Regions from separate parts of the Pediococcus sp. M21F004 genome, predicted to be linked through region 2. Evidence: predicted binding sites of a transcription regulator. Region 2 holds the regulator's gene; the other holds the start of a gene.
The links. Region 2 encodes NrdR, which represses ribonucleotide reductase genes. Its sites were predicted from a motif close to ACACNATATATNGTGT; they were not measured.
Positions count from the first base shown of each region.

Region 1: the regulator NrdR is predicted to act here: its motif matches at 3,521-3,536, upstream of pnuC (nicotinamide riboside transporter PnuC).

Region 1 covers NZ_CP177314.1:1,703,220-1,708,873, forward strand. The annotation lists gene ACLHK8_RS08515 (aldo/keto reductase) at 1-498, opposite strand, end outside; gene ACLHK8_RS08520 (GlsB/YeaQ/YmgE family stress response membrane protein) at 831-1,085, shown strand; gene ACLHK8_RS08525 (ISL3 family transposase) at 1,304-2,593, opposite strand; gene pnuC (nicotinamide riboside transporter PnuC) at 2,683-3,450, opposite strand; gene ACLHK8_RS08535 (YdcF family protein) at 3,679-4,698, shown strand; gene ACLHK8_RS08540 (hypothetical protein) at 4,737-5,651, shown strand.
Region 2 covers NZ_CP177314.1:559,735-565,388, forward strand. The annotation lists gene thrS (threonine--tRNA ligase) at 1-429, opposite strand, end outside; gene dnaI (primosomal protein DnaI) at 742-1,668, opposite strand; gene ACLHK8_RS02935 (replication initiation and membrane attachment family protein) at 1,671-3,074, opposite strand; gene nrdR (transcriptional regulator NrdR) at 3,074-3,577, opposite strand; gene coaE (dephospho-CoA kinase) at 3,598-4,194, opposite strand; gene mutM (bifunctional DNA-formamidopyrimidine glycosylase/DNA-(apurinic or apyrimidinic site) lyase) at 4,194-5,033, opposite strand; gene polA (DNA polymerase I) at 5,057-5,654, opposite strand, start outside.

The sequences.
Region 1 (5,654 bases), 950 kb from region 2:
GAGTTCAATTTGGTTTACAGCTGGGGTGACACCTGTTTCATCAATTAAGCGATCAATATGTTCTGGTAAAAAGTTAGAAACGCCAATTGAGCGAATTAGGCCCCATTTTTTGGCATCTATTAAAGCCTTCCAAGCCTCTACGTAGTGATCCTCCTTTGGATTTGGCCAATGAATGAGGTACAAGTCAAAGTATTTTAAGCCGGTTTGATAAAGAGATTCCTGAATAGTTTCTAGAGCTTCATCATACTTGTGATGACGGCCTGGTAGTTTAGAAGTAATCATAATTTGTGAGCGGGGAATATCACTTTGACGAATAGCTTCACCAACTGCGCCATGATTTTCATAGTTGTAGGCTGAGTCTAATGCGCGATAACCATTGTCTAAAGCGCTCCGAAAGGCATTGACACCAGGAGCTCCGTTTAATTTGTAAGTACCAAAGCCGATCTGGGGAAAAACAGCCCCGTCGTTTAGTTTGAGTTGTGGAATTGCATGGCTCATAGTTAACATCTCCTAAATTTAGAATAATTGATTAATGAAAACGCTCTATAGTTTATAGCATAAGCCAAATTAAGGATGCATGCAAAAGATAGTCTCGAAAGTTTACTTGCCTATGCTAAAAGAGGTAGCAGAATTTTACCAGATATCATATTTAATATAAGCAATAATAAATGATGATCATAAGCAGTTCTCTTGAAACGAGCAATGGAAATTTGCTATGCTAACCTTGTAGATAAATCCCATCTTGGATGGTGAAAAGTCTATGTTGGCAACTAAGTGATCACTAGTTGAAATTGTTGGTATCTAGACAAAAAATAAAGGAGTGAACAGCGATGTTTGGATGGCTATGGGCTTTAATTATTGGTGGAATTATCGGAGCAATTGCCGGTGCACTTACAAGTAGAGATTTACCAGCAGGGTGGATCGGAAATATTGTCGGTGGATTGGTCGGAGCATGGTTAGGCCAGTCCTTGTTAGGTACATGGGGACCCCAATTAGCAGGAATGGCACTGGTTCCTTCTATAATCGGTGCAATTGTTGTTGTATTAATCGTTTCTGCAATTTTTGGGATGAGAAAGACAAAATAAAAGTAAACGAAGTTGGTCTACTAATCAGGAATTTTTTTGAAAATTACGAGGAGTCCAGCAACCGAAATTTATTTACAGTCTTGCTCAAAATTTTATGTTTTAAATCACAAAAAAACGTCCTTCAGCGGTTGCTGAAAGGGCGTTTTTTAGGGTCTCTGTCAAACTGTATTGGTAGAGATTTTTGAAGGCATGTTCACTTCGGTGAATGTGCTTTTTGTTTACTCATGAATTAAACTGATACGAATGAAGAAGCTATGAATATTTCGAAAACCAAAACAGCTACGCTTTAATACCTTGATTTTACGATTAAGTCCTTCAATAGGACCGTTAGAATACGGATAACGACAACTGTTGAGCACTGCTGAGCCGTTCTTAACGAAGGTTGAAATGGTGACGTCCATTTGATTACCAGCTACTTGGTAGTTGGTAATCAAATTTTTAAATTCCGTGGCATCCTTTTGGTGAATAGCGGTTAGAATGCCTTGATAAGTTTGATACACAGTTTTGAATTCTGGAAATTCATCTAAGGCAAGGTCGATGGCGTTCTGTTGGGTCATATACTCGTTAATGCCTCGTAAATAGATAAGCTTAGTGTCATTGATTTTCTCTTCTGCCAAATGAAATAAACGCCATTGAGATTTAAGGATGCGGTAAATGCGTGAATGCTTATCTTGAAAAGTACGGATAATACGTGTACGTTCATTGTCTAGTGCACGACCAGCAAGCTGAATAATGTGGAAACGGTCAATAATCGTGACAGCATTCGGGAATAAACGATGAATAAAGCTAGCATATTCGGCGTTCATATCAATAGTAATTGTTTGAACTTTCGCACGTTCTTGAACTGAATAACGAGCTTCAAAGTAATCAATGATATCCTTACTGAGACGATCTTTGAGGGTCACAATGCGGCGATGACTAACGGCATCGCAACAGTTAAAGGACATTAGATGATTACAGGAACGAAATTCATCGAAACAAAGATTTGGCGGAAGTTGCTTAACACGGTAAGCCAAGTGAATATTTGCATTTAAAATACGTTGAACACTACTTGGTGAAATGCCACAAATTTTAGCGATTTCTTTACTGGTCAGCATGTCACGAGCTAGCACAATGACCTGATGTTTAACATTGTGGGTAAAAGTTTCATTACGTCTAACGAGGTTAGTTTTAGCTCCACAGGTTTTTAAACAATGTTGGCATTGATATCTTTGTCGTCTTAGCTGCATTTCATAACGTCCGCCTGATAAGGTTCCCAACCTTAGATGACTAACGTGGGTACCGTTTTTAATTAGACTTTTATGGCCACAATGGGGACATTTCACAAGCTGATAAGAAAGGTTGGCGTGAACGACATGAATTCGTTGTCCATTCGGGCAACGTTTCTTGGTAACACCAGTTACGGTTATATTTGGGTCTGTCATTTCAAACAAGCTTAAGATAGAATTAGTTAGGGACATCTGTTTTTCCTCTTTTCGATTTTGTTTGGCGATTAAATCGTAGCACAAAGAGGACAGATGTCCTTTTAATTTTCAAAATAAAAACTGGTATCAGTTATTCACCAATACCAGAAAGTGTAGACCCGTTTTTTAGTTGTTTAAGCATGTGCGTGTGACACGTCGGCAGCTGTTTCTTCGCCGTAATTTGTTTCTTCTTTAATAAGACGAGCACGTTCTTTTTTGTTATACCATGGAGATGTTGTAAATGCCAAAACATCATTGATCAAGTAGATTGAGCTATTTACAAACATGGCAAGTGTTGCTGATCCTTGACGGAATGAAATGAACCAGAGAACCATTTGAGCAAGTCCTGAAGCAACCCACCAGAAGTATTGGTTGTTGAAACGTAGGAAGCAAATCACACCAGCTGTTAAACTGATCGAGAAGCTAATTGCATCAACCCAAGGACGAGGATCGTTGGTGAAGGTTCCAATTAAGTATCCTGAAACAAAGTAAACAACGATGGTTGAAGCAATTGCGACAAACCAAGTTTTACCAGTGAACTTACGAATCTTAGAAACCATGTTGACGTTCCAGCTTGAACTCAATAAAACAGGTAAATCAAGGGTGACAACATAAGCCAATTGTTCAGCCATACTTAGGTAGTTTTTGGCGGCTAAACCAGTTACAATAAAACAAATTGCTGATAAAATTCCTAACCAACCGTTAACAGATTTAGCAGCGTTAATTGCTAAAATACATAAAACACCTAAAGTTGTTCCGATGAAAGTTGTGATGGTTAAAGCTGTGATTGGGGCACTGACTAGAGTCATAATCTGACAGCCAAGACTGAAGAAAAATAGATAGTAGTTTTGTTGAGGCCACCCCTTCAATTGATGTGCCAAAAAGTGTAAATAATTAGACATTTGCTTCTCTTCCTCTCTTGTTTCTATGTATATGGCCATATACTATATGTTCTGATTTAAAAATCAATCAACACTATATATTGTATTACGAAATAAATTAAATGAAAGACTTGAATTTAATTTTTTTTTGGTGTAAGGGAAACAAAACGATAAAAGATGAATAAGTTTTAAACTTTTCTTTTGGTTAAATTCCTTCTAAAATGAAGATAGAGAAGTGAGGTGAAGAGGATGAATTTCAGCTATTGGGGCAGTATTTGTTTAGCTGTTTTTGTGACATTATGGTTAACTGATCGACGTCGTTTTTTAAATGGCTATTTTTTTACTGCTAGTGTGATATGCTTTTTCTTTGCCGGTTGGCAGTGGCTTGAAGCAACACAAGCTCCCTGGATGCAAGTGTTATTAATGATTAGCAGCTTGGCGTTTACAATAATTATTCCGATTGCTCTGGCTCTTTTTGCGTTAGCTTGTATTATTTATAGTCGGCGATTAATCCAAGAAGTTGGCGTTCATCCGGGATATCGATTGTTGGAAATGGTTGGTTTTATTATTTTAGCAATGTTTTTTCTTACCTTACTTAATTTATTTATGTTTCATAGTTCACTGCTTTGGGTTTTATTGGGGATATTTTATTTATGGACAGCGTATTTCATGATTGGTTTTATTTCATACGCAGTAGCTTCCGTTCTCGATGAATTGCCAGTTCGTTATGCAGTGGATTTTATCGTCATTTTGGGGGCGGGCTTGTTGCCTGATGGAACTGTTTCTAAAATTCTGCAAAAACGCCTTGATAAGGGAATTGCTATTTATCGAAAACAACTAAAACGTGGTGGTCATCCTCAATTTGTGGTTTCTGGTGGTCAGGGGACTGATGAGATTATATCTGAAAGCCAGGCGATGAGAGATTATTTGATCGAAGCTGGAATTTCAAATTCGAAAATTATTCAAGAGGACCGATCTACATCTACTTATGAAAACTTGCGATTTTCGCAAATCTTGATGACAAAGGAAAAGGTCTTTCACCGAGCCGTTTTTGTAACCAATAGTTTTCATGTCTTTCGCGCGGGTTTAATTGCTAAACAGTTGAATTCTACGATGACGGGAATCAGCGCACCTACAACCATGCACTATTTGCCGTTTGCAGCATTTCGAGAATATTTGGCTTTAATCGTTATGTTTAAATGGATTAATGTTTTGGCATTGATTATGACAACTCTGTGTTATTTAACCTACTTGTTAATAACGCATTAGGGGGAACATGGTATAATGTAGCCAAGGAGGAGAAAATCATGACCTTACAATTAAAAATAAAAAAAAGCCTAGTTGGCGTAGTTGCAGTGCTGATGTTAGTTTCCTTAGCCGCATGTAGCAGCACCAGTAAACAAAGTGGAAATGCACACAGTTCTTCTACATCATCTAAGTCCGAAAAAACTAACCAACAAAAAGCCGCCGTTTTATATATGAAAGCTCAAAAACAAATTGAGGATGGCAAAACCGATAATGCGTTGGCAACGTTGAAGTCCGCCCAGAAACTTGATGAAACAAACGGAAAAGTTAGTGAGCTGTTATCGAATGTCCAAAATTATCTTGCTGCTAAAGAGGCGTTGAACAATGGCGATACAACGTCAGCAAATTCTAGTTTAGCCAAGATTACCTCTGAGCAAGCGAATAGCTCAACGTTAAAATCACAAGCCAAAAGTTTGGGAGATCAAGCGACTCAATTACAGAATGCCAAAAAATATTATCAAAATGCCTATGACGCCGTTTCTAACGGGTATTACGAGACCGCAACTGCAGATCTTGCCTTACTTAATAATTTGTCATCAAGTATCAGTGGGGTAAAAGCCTTACAGGATCAAGGGAAAGCTTTAACTAGTCAGATTAATTCAGCAACTAGTAATTCGTCTGCTAGTCAAAACTCAAGTTCCAGCACAACAACCAGTTCATCTTCAGAACCAATTGGCAATTTAACGGATAAGGAAACAGATTCGGTTATTTCTTCGTTCCAGAGTGCCGCCGGAATTGCAAATCAGGCGGGTCTCTCATATGGAGTAAACCAGATTGGCACTAATTATTACCAGATTGAAGTGCGTCAAAATAATTCATCTAATACAGTTGGAAGTTTGACTGGCATGTATCGATATAATGCCCAGACCGGCAGTGTTTCTAAATTGAATACGATCAGTGGCGTTTATGAAAAATAGTTT
Region 2 (5,654 bases):
AGAAATCCACTCTTGTTTAAGCGGTAATTGTTTTTTGATCAATTCTGCCATTTTATCTTCAATGGCTGGTAAACTATCCACACTGATTTGTTCAGCACCATTATCAGTATCACAGTAAAAACCATGTTCGCTATTTCCTTTTGTCCCAAAATGAATGTCTGGATAGATTGATTGAACAGCTGCTTCTAAAACAACTGCGGCAGTATTCCACATAACTTGTAATCCAGTTTCAGAATCTTTTGTCACAATTTCAAGCTTGTCGTTCTCACTTAAAATTTGATCTAAAGAAACAATTTGATCATTTACTTTTCCAGCAACTGCTTTTTTTGCCAAGCTAGTACTAATCGCCTTTGCAACCTCTAAAACACTTGATCCGTTTTCTACAGATCGTTTTGCACCATCTGCTAATGTAATTTCCATATCTGCCATGTTTTTTCTCTTCTTTCTAATTTTTTGTATAAAAAAATCCCGAATACAATCTAATGTATTCGGGACGTTATTAACGCGGTTCCACCCAAAATTACAGATTACTCTGCATCTCATGGGTTCGATAACGGGAACAATCCGTCCTGACATTTCCATCAGGCTCAGAAAAGTGGTAATCATTAGTGTTCATTAGGTAGCTTCCAGCTATAGCTACCATTCCCTGAAATGATGCAACTAACAATCGTGTCTTCTCTTTGATTTCAAAACTAATTAAACCACACTCTGAGAAAAAGTCAATAACTTCTCATCAATCTTTTATTTTTGGCGACGATTTACACCCACCATGGTAACCTCTGTAGCCAAAAACTTAATTCGTTCCATTAGGCGCTTCGCTTTTAATGGTTCCGACTCACCGCGCTGGTTAATCTGTAAATGTTCTGTTTCTAATTGGGTCATCGAAAAATTAGAACTAAAAAATGTGGGTAATTCATTTTGCATACGATATTCTAAAATAACACCCAGCACTTCATCTCGAACCCAACTAGACATCGCATCCGCCCCCACGTCATCTAACATCAAAATGGGTGCTTTTTTTACAAGATTTAATTTTTCGGCCAAATTATTTTCGCCAATGGCATTTTTCATTTCAACTGCAAAACTTGGAAAATGAACCAAGGTAGATTCATATCCTTGCGTAGCTAATTCGTTAGCAATTGCGCCTAAAAGATAGGTCTTTCCCACTCCAAAACTACCTGTTAAATAAAGACCTTTGTGAAATTGATGGGGGTCTTTTTCATAAGCTTGAATAAAATTCAAGGCAGCCGTTAACGCAGTCTGACGATCCTGATCCGGAAAAAAATCGTCAAACCGAGCCCGTCTGATCATTTTTGGCATATTAACAGCCTTAACGCGCATATTAAAAGCACGTTGTTTTTCGTTTGCTAATAACTTTTTGCTGGGTTGATAAGACACCTCAATCATATGATTATTTACAATCAAAATTGGCTGATATCCGGGCATTAAGGTTGGCTCATTACGATTATATTTATCACGTTCTTGAACATATTCATAAAGTTTTGACGCAGAACGAGCTACACCATCAGTAGATAACTCATTTTTATGTTCTTCACAAAATTTGAGAACATCTGCATCTTCGTAAACCGGAGTCATTAGGTCCTGAAATTTCGTGTCTAATTGACGTTTACTCATGAGTTCTTTTAAAACCTCACGTATATTTTCCATGGCTAATTTTCCTCCTTATTCTGTTTACGCATTTCTTTCAAACGCCGCTGCAAAAGTTCTTGATCACTCTTTTTAATTGGGGTCGTTTTAACAGTTGGTGTATCATTTTTTGCCCAATCTGGTAATGTTTCTTTTTCAATAACTTTTCGTGTACTTATCCTTGGCTTACGAGCGCTATTTTTTTCAGTAGCAAAACTTTTAATTTGTAGAATAGCATCTTCTGGTGTTGAAACGTGTGCCCGACTCCAGCTGTTCACCACCGTATCCACTAATTTTCCAGGGAGCGTTGTGACGCCCCGGTCAATAACAATGTATGAGAGCAAAATATTTATAACACTCACTGGAAATAAATTCCGATCAATTAAATCTTTAAGTATTTGTTTTTCACCGTACGTGACATAGCCACCATGGATAGCCATCTTCAGATTTTCCAAATAAGTTGCCGGTGCATAGGACTTAGCCGCTTTAATCAGCTGCTTGTCTTCTGACGTCAACTTGTTTTCGTCTGTCTTCGAACTTTCTACTGGTTTAGTTTCTGTACTTGAAGGACTCGCCGCATAACCTTGTTTATGGGCCGTTTGGCTAGTAAAGCTTTTAGAAATCTGTTGTTGTAATTTCTTGGTGTTTAACTGATTGGTCACTAAATCCGTTGCTTGACCAATTTGACGGCTCATTTCAACTTCGTCAATTCCATACAAAAGGTGTTCACTCAAGATTAGTCGTTGGGCTTGATTAACAGACTCCCACTTGGTAAAACCATGACTCAGAAGGTCTTTTAATAATTTAAAATCAAAATCATTGTTTTCAACCTTGATTGGTTGATCCTCCGTTTGTGATTTTGCCTGCTTAAATTCTGCTTGAGTCTCACGAATTAAGGAATTAGGTTCTTTAATCGTGTTATCTGAAATATGAAAAGCAGTCAAAAAATCAGTTGAAACATCTTTTAGATTTTTTTTATCAACCTGCGTTAGTTTAAACTGTGCAGCAAGTTCTTTAAACCGATTTTCACCAATGGCTTCAAGAAGCAAGCTGCTCAGCAAATCATCCTTAAAAAACGCGTCTGGTGATATAGGTCTGATCAATTGATACACAAAATAACGGCCAAGGTTATCTTGTCCTTCAAAAGATTTAAGTAATCCGATTCCCTCCAACTTTTGTCGACTCAAGTAGAAATTGGGTAAATCACAATTCAGAATATCAAATAATTCTAAATGCGACTTTCTCTCTGAACGAATGGTTGTCGGACTCATTTCGGTCCAAAGCGTCAAAAATAAGCTAAACGCCTTAGCTCCAATAATCGGTTGGTATAAAAAAGTAAGGACTTTTTGATCAAAATCGCTCAAATAGTCCCTTTGAGTAACTAAAAACCCATCTTTGGGGCTTAAATTAGCCCATCCTTCATTCATTATGACTCGCCACCATCATCTTTTTTGGAAGTTTTCTTTTTAGTCGCTTTGTCTTTTGCCATCATATCTTTCAATTCTGACATAAATACATTCATATCCTTAAATTGACGGTAGACACTGGCAAAACGAATATAAGCAATTTCATCGACTTTTGCCAGTAAGTTCATGACATACTCACCAATGATTTGGCTAGAAACTTCATTTTCGCCTAGAGCCCGAATTTTGTTTTCAACTTCATCCACAATTTTGGACATTTCGTCCATACCAACTGGCCGTTTTTCAGCAGACCGAATAAGCCCGCGAAGTAGTTTTTCTCGATTAAACTCTTCTCGTGTCCCGTTTTTCTTAATCACCAACAAAGGTGATGCTTCAATTCTTTCAAACGTTGTAAATCTAAAACCGCATGCTTCACATTCTCTTCTGCGGCGGATCACACGCCCATCATCTGTTGGACGACTATCCACCACTCGAGAACCATTGTGATGACAATGTGGACATCTCATGGGCACTCTACCTCCACTTACTAACGTAACTTACTATTGTCAAGCCATTTTACCACTTGCTGACGCGTTTCTTCAATAGACCCACTGTTATCAATCACAATATCAGCGAAACTAATCTTCTTTTCTAAGGACCACTGCGCCGTTATTCGCTGTTCAGCTTCTTTTTTAGAAAAGCCATCACGGCGGATTAAACGCTCCCGTTGAACGTTGGCATCACTCACAACAACCATAATTTGATCCACAAACTTCTGATATCCTTGTTCTAAGAGCAGTGGCGCGTCCAAAACAATTAATTTTGTCGACTCTTTTTTTTCTGCTTTTAATGTTTGTAGAATTTTCGTTCTAATTGCCGGTTGCATCACCGCATTAAGTTTTTGTAATTGCACAGAGCTTCCAAAAACAATTTTTCCTAACCGATTTCGATTTAGCTTAGCACCATCAAAAATTGCATCCCTGAAAATTGTCCGCAGTTGGTCAGCAACTATAGTCCCTGGCTGCACAATCTCACGAGCAATCTGGTCTGCGTCAACGACTGGATACCCTAGTTTTTTTAAATAACTGCTAACCGTTGACTTCCCTGTAGCAATGCCACCAGTTAATCCTAAGATAACTGTCATTAACCTTTAACCTCAATTAATTTCTGACAAAACGGACAAAAATGAGTCCCCCGTTGAGCCACTTTAATCCGCTCAATCGCTGTACCACATCGTTCACAGGGTTTTCCAGTTCTTTGATAAACATGTAATTGATTTTGAAAACTTCCTGCATGTCCACTAGCATCTAGATATGAAAAAACGGTGGTCCCCTTTGCTTGAATCGCTAAGTTAAGTTCTTCAAAAATTTTCTCTCTTAGTGTAACAATCTTGCTAAGTGAAATGGTATTCGTAGGTTGTAACGGGTGAATTTTTGCTAACCAAAGGACCTCATCACAATAAATATTGCCTAGTCCAGCAATCATATTTTGATCCAACAAAAACGATTTAATGGATTTATGATGTTTTTTCATCGTTTCCGCCATGTATTCAACACTTAGCGTTTCCGGGGTTGGTTCCGGCCCAATTGTTTTCAGACCAGCAACAGTAAATTCTTCGCCCGTTGGTACTAGAACCATACGCCCAAATTTTCTTGTATCGTTATAGCGTAACTCTGAACCATCTGTAAACTCAAAAACCACATGATCATGTTTGTTTAACGGCATTTCATGTGAATGAACAGAATACTTTCCTTCCATCCGTAAATGCGACACCATAGATTGTTGATCACTAAAGTGAAAAAGAAGATATTTTCCACGGCGATCAATTCCTTGAATTGTTTGGCCAGTTAAGGCTTTGGTAAATTCGGTTACATTTGGTAAAACCATTTTTGGATAGTAAATATCAATTTTTTTGATTTTTTTACCGACAACTAGGGCATCTAATCCACGTTTTACCGTTTCAACTTCTGGTAATTCAGGCATAATAATTCCTTCTTATTCATTTGTTATTTAGCATTATACCAGCTTTTGCCAAACGCGCTCTCTACTTTCAGAGGGACGTCTAATTTCACTGCAGAATCCATGATACTTGGCACTAGATCCTTAACTAACGCCAATTCATCATCAGGCACTTCAAAGATCAGTTCATCATGAACCTGTAGCAACATTTTGGTTTTTAACTGTCGCTTTTCTAACTCATCTTGCATTTGAATCATCGCAATTTTAATAATATCAGCAGCACTGCCTTGAATTGGCGTGTTCATAGCCGTTCTCTCAGCAAACGAGCGTTGATTATGATTGCTAGAGTTAATGTCTGGTAAATAACGACGTCGGTGCGCAATCGTTTCTACATAGCCTTGCTTTCTAGCTGTTTCAACGATTTGATCCATAAATGCTTTAACCCCTGGATATTCCTGGAAGTAAGTATCAATAAAGGTTTTAGCTTGCTTTCGTGAAATACCAATATTTTGCGACAAACCATAATCGCTAATTCCATACACGATCCCAAAATTAACAGCTTTTGCCTGGCGTCGAATATTCGGTGTCACTTCGGATGCATCCTTTAAACCAAAAATCCGGACCGCAGTACTAGCATGAATATCT